DNA from 2 places in the Massilia sp. AB1 genome. Region 2 is predicted to be linked to the other one. Evidence: riboswitches for the same ligand, from Rfam matches in the RefSeq annotation. Region 2 holds a riboswitch; the other holds the start of a gene.
What was found. Region 2 has a riboswitch for glycine ahead of J8847_RS06140 (hypothetical protein). Riboswitches for the same ligand answer to the same signal wherever they lie in the genome.
Positions count from the first base shown of each region.

Region 1: another riboswitch for glycine. It lies ahead of gcvT (glycine cleavage system aminomethyltransferase GcvT); the one in region 2 lies ahead of J8847_RS06140 (hypothetical protein).

Region 1 covers NZ_JAGKSG010000011.1:1,673-3,867, forward strand. Annotated here, with positions in the region: gene J8847_RS08665 (ATP-dependent Clp protease proteolytic subunit) at 1-379, opposite strand, end outside; glycine riboswitch at 713-796, shown strand; glycine riboswitch at 814-911, shown strand; gene gcvT (glycine cleavage system aminomethyltransferase GcvT) at 961-2,091, shown strand; gene gcvH (glycine cleavage system protein GcvH) at 2,139-2,195, shown strand, end outside.
Region 2 covers NZ_JAGKSG010000007.1:24,259-26,453, reverse strand. Annotated here, with positions in the region: gene J8847_RS06145 (C39 family peptidase) at 1-236, opposite strand, end outside; gene J8847_RS06140 (hypothetical protein) at 275-985, opposite strand; glycine riboswitch at 1,302-1,399, opposite strand; glycine riboswitch at 1,402-1,490, opposite strand; gene J8847_RS06135 (hypothetical protein) at 1,595-2,047, opposite strand.

The DNA of each region.
Region 1 (2,195 bases), on a different contig from region 2:
GCAGGCCCTCGACGATGATGTTGAGCGCATCCGGACGCGAACCGGGCGAGGCGGTCGCATGCGACTTGTGGACCATGAAGCGCGCCGTCTCGCTGCAATAGCGCTCCGTGCCGCACAGGTAGAGGATGACCGCGATCGAGGCCACCGCCCCGCCGTTGTACATCACAAACTTGATCGGCGAGCTGGCCATGAAGTTGTACAGGCACAGGCCGTCGCTGACATAGCCGCCGTTGGACTGCACCAGGACATGGGCCGTCTCGATGCCGTCCTCGGTCATGGCGGCGACCGCGTCGAAGACCCGGTGGACCATGTCACTATTGACGTCGCCAGACAGCGTGAACCAGCCTGTTTTTTCCTGTTGTGCTTTGTCTTCGCTCATAGTTTTTTCCGCCTGCAAAGTGAGTGTGATAAGTGTAGCAAAACCGGCCCGCGAGCCCGGATGCCGTGCGTCAATAGTGCGCGGCAATGCTTTTAGGAATCGAAATGCCCGCGTAACCGCCCTACCTACCAACGTCATCCCGGCGAAGGCCGGGATCCAAGTTTGCTCGCGTTCCCGCCCACGTTTTGGCTGCCGGCTGCCCAACGAACTTGGGTTCCGGCCGAGGGGGACGCCGAGTCCCGGAACGACGTTCTGAGGGTAGGGGCCGCCCCTTCCTTCCCCTGGTTTCCCCCTTAGCTGGTTGACAGCAACCGCCCTCTCGCATATCCTCCACAGTCTTGACAGGGAGAGCGCAGCACGCTGCCGCCGAAGGGGCACTACCCACAAACTCTCAGGCAAAAGGACCGGTCAAGGAGCGGCGGCGCATCGCGCGGCGGCTCAACTCTGGAGAGCGGCCGCGACACAAGCGGCCCACCGAAGGGGCAGGCGGCCAGGCCGCTATCTCTCAGGTACCAAGGACAGAGGGGAAAACAGCGCACGGCGACGTGCCCGCACCCCTATTCAACTGCCCTGAGGATTCCATGACGCTCAAAGCGACTCCGCTCAATTCCGCTCACCGTGCCCTAGGGGCCAAGATGGTCGACTTCGGCGGCTGGGACATGCCGGTCAACTACGGCTCCCAGATCGAAGAGCACAACGCGGTGCGCACCGACGCCGGCATGTTCGACGTGTCCCACATGTGCGTGGTCGACCTCAAGGGCGCCAACGTGCGCAGCTTCCTGCGCGGCCTGCTGGCCAACAACGTCGACAAGCTGCAGGTCCCGGGCAAGGCCCTCTACTCCTGCATGCTGAATCCCGAAGGCGGCGTCATCGACGACCTGATCGTCTACTTCTTCAGCGAAGACTGGTTCCGCATCGTCGTCAACGCCGGCACCGCCGACAAGGACGTGGCCTGGATGAACCAGCAGAACGCCGCCACGAATTCCGGCCTGGTCATCACCCAGCGCCGCGATAGTAGTGATGAAAATCGCGACCCGATCGCCCTGATCGCGGTCCAGGGCCCGAACGCCCGCGCCAAGGCCTGGGAAGTGCTGCCGGAGACCAAGGCCGCTTCCGAAGCGCTCAAGCCCTTCAACGTCGTAATCGTCCCGGACACCGCCTTCGGCGAAGTCATGGTGGCGCGCACCGGCTACACCGGCGAAGACGGCTTCGAAATCGGCGTCCCGGCATCCAAGGCCGAAGCCCTGTGGAACGCCTTCGCCGCCGCCGGCATCAAGCCCGCCGGCCTGGGCGCCCGCGACACCCTGCGCCTGGAAGCCGGCATGAACCTGTACGGCCAGGACATGGACGAGACCGTGAACCCGCTGGACGCCGGCCTGGGCTGGACCATCGACCTGGTCTCCGAGCGCGACTTCATCGGCAAGGCCGCCCTGCAGGCCAAGGGCCAGCAAGCCAACTTCGTCGGCCTGATCCTGCGCGAAAAAGGCGGCATCCTGCGCGCCCACCAGAAGGTCCTCAGCGCCGCCGGCAACGAAGGCGAGATCACCAGCGGCACCTTCAGCCCGAGCATGCAGCAGGCGATCGCCCTGGCGCGCGTGCCGCTGGACGTGGCGGTCGGCGACACCGTGCAAGTCGTGATCCGCGACAAGCAGCTGGCCGCTTCCGTCGTCAAGCTGCCGTTCGTGCGTAACGGCAAAGTCCTCGCCGCCTAAAAGAACAAGCAATATAATCACCGCGTCACCCATACCAGGAGCCTTTAATGAACATCCCTACCGACCTGAAATACACCGAGTCCCACGAGTGGGTCCGCCGCGAG
Region 2 (2,195 bases):
TCGAAGATCGTGTTCCCGCACGCGTAGTTGATCCCGAAGGCCCAGTTCACGATCTGGCACTGGCTCGGGGTCTTCTTGTACAGGTTCAGGATCGCCTTGCTGGTCGCGGACCAGCACCACTGGCTGTGTTCCTGGGTGGTCAGGGGAACGTTGAGGGTGCGCCACTGCGCGAAGGCGCTCGGTGCGGCCAGGGTCAGCGCCGCGGCGGCCAGCAGGCCTGTCAGTCGTTGGTTCATTATTTGTCTCCGTATGGGTGCTTGTCGTTGGCGCCGTCTCAGCGGTGCTCGTCCAGGTTGCGCTTGACCGCCGCGCGCAGGGCTGGCAGCAGTTCGGCTTCGTCGGCCAGGGCGGCGGTCGGACGGCCGAAGGCGTCGGTGCGCTGCAGGGGCAGGGAAGCGCGCGCGGAATACAGGGGCGCGAAGCGGGTGCCGCCGGCGGTCTCGACTTCGAGCAGGTCGGAACGGGCCTGGTAGATGCGCAGCAGGCGCAGGTTGGAGCGGTCGGCATTGCCGTGCGCGGCGACCAGGGCGTCGAGGTCCCTGGACAGGACCGCGGCGCCGTAGGCGACCGTCTGGTAGCGGCCGCCGTGCTGCTCCACCGTCGCCATGCCGATCGGGCGCTCGCCCAGCAGCACCACGAAGCGCCATTGCTGGGCGTGGCGCGCCATGCTTTTCATGCTGCCGCGGCCGCGCATCAGCTGGTCCGGATCGATGGTGTAGACCGGGAAGCCGTAGCCGATGCGCGCATCCTTCAGCGCGCGCAGGTCCTGGACCTCGAGCGGAAAGCCGTCCGGGGCCGCGCCCGGGCGCTGGAGCTGGTGGTTGATGAACTGGCTGAGATCGCGCTGGGCCGCGGCGAAGGCCGCGGACTGGCCGGCCGCGGCCTGGCGCGCCGCGCCGGGATCGGCGGCCTGCGCTTGTACTGCGGGTCCCGCCAGGCCGAGACCGATGCCGAGCGCCAGGGCCGCGAGCCTTGCCCGAGCCATCCTGTATTGCCGTTGTTGAGCTTGCATTGACGACTTCTCCTTGAATGTGAAGGTGAAAAGCGGCCCGCCTGTCCGAGCGGGCGTCTGTTGCTGCTGCTGCAAAAGGACACGCATGGCGTGCCGGACAACCGGGACGAGCGCTAGGACGGCGTCGGGAAACTGCCCTGGCGATGAGGAAGGAAGGCGGTGGCGCGCTGCGCAGGCGCGCACGGCGCCGCGGCGCCGCCAGGGGCGCCGGAGTCAAGTTCGGTATGCATGAAATCCAGACACAAAAAGCGTCACAAGGGAATCCGCGCGCTCATTGCGCGTCGGCACCCCCTCTGTGCTGGACCTGAGAGATTTCGCAGGCCGAGGTAGGGCCTGCTTGCTCCTTCGGTGCGCCGGGTGACGGTCTCCCGGCGGCTCTTCAGAGTGTGAATGCGGTATCGGTCCTTTTGCCTGAGAGATTCCGGGGCGGTTGCTCCTTCGGCGCTGTCGGATAGACAGTCTCTCCCGATACCGCGGCCGGCGCCTGGGCGCCAGTCGTATAGACAGGATAGCCCAGCTATTTCAAATAACTCAACGGTTTTATCCCGCTTGTTGTTTTTGCACCAGCGTCTGCATGTCGGCTCAGCGCCCCGCGTCGCGGTCCCGGCGCTGGTCCAGCTTGTCGCTGTCGTCGTCGGTGCCGGCCCGGTTCCCCAGGCCGCCGTCCGCGGCGGCCGCATCGCTGGGATTGCCGCCGCCGGCCATGGCGACTTCGTCTTGCTGGCGGTTCTGCTGGCCCTGGCTACCCTCTGCCTTTTCGACCGTGCCTCCCGGCACGGGCCCGCCGGCGTTGCCGTGGCTGGTTTGCGGCGCGCCGGCCGGGCCGACATTGCTCTCCGGCGAAGCGCTGTTGAAGTTGGTGTAGCGCCCGGACGTGGCTTCGCGCTGTTCGTTCTGGCCGCCGACGCTGGAGTAGCCGGCGCTGTCGTCGGCCACGAAGCCGGAGCCGGAATCCGCGCTGCCGCGCAGGGCCTGGCCTCGGCGCTGGTCGTCGTCGCGGCCGCGTTTCGGGGTGGACTTATTTCTATCGTTCATCATGTTCTCCTTGGCATAGATGACGGGACAGCTTCATCTTAATCATCCGCACCTGGAGCCCAATAGGCGCACGGTACAAGGCTGCGTAGGAGGAGTCGGACGTGGCCGACCTGACAAAATCGCCAGCTTGCCGCCAGGACAGGCCGCC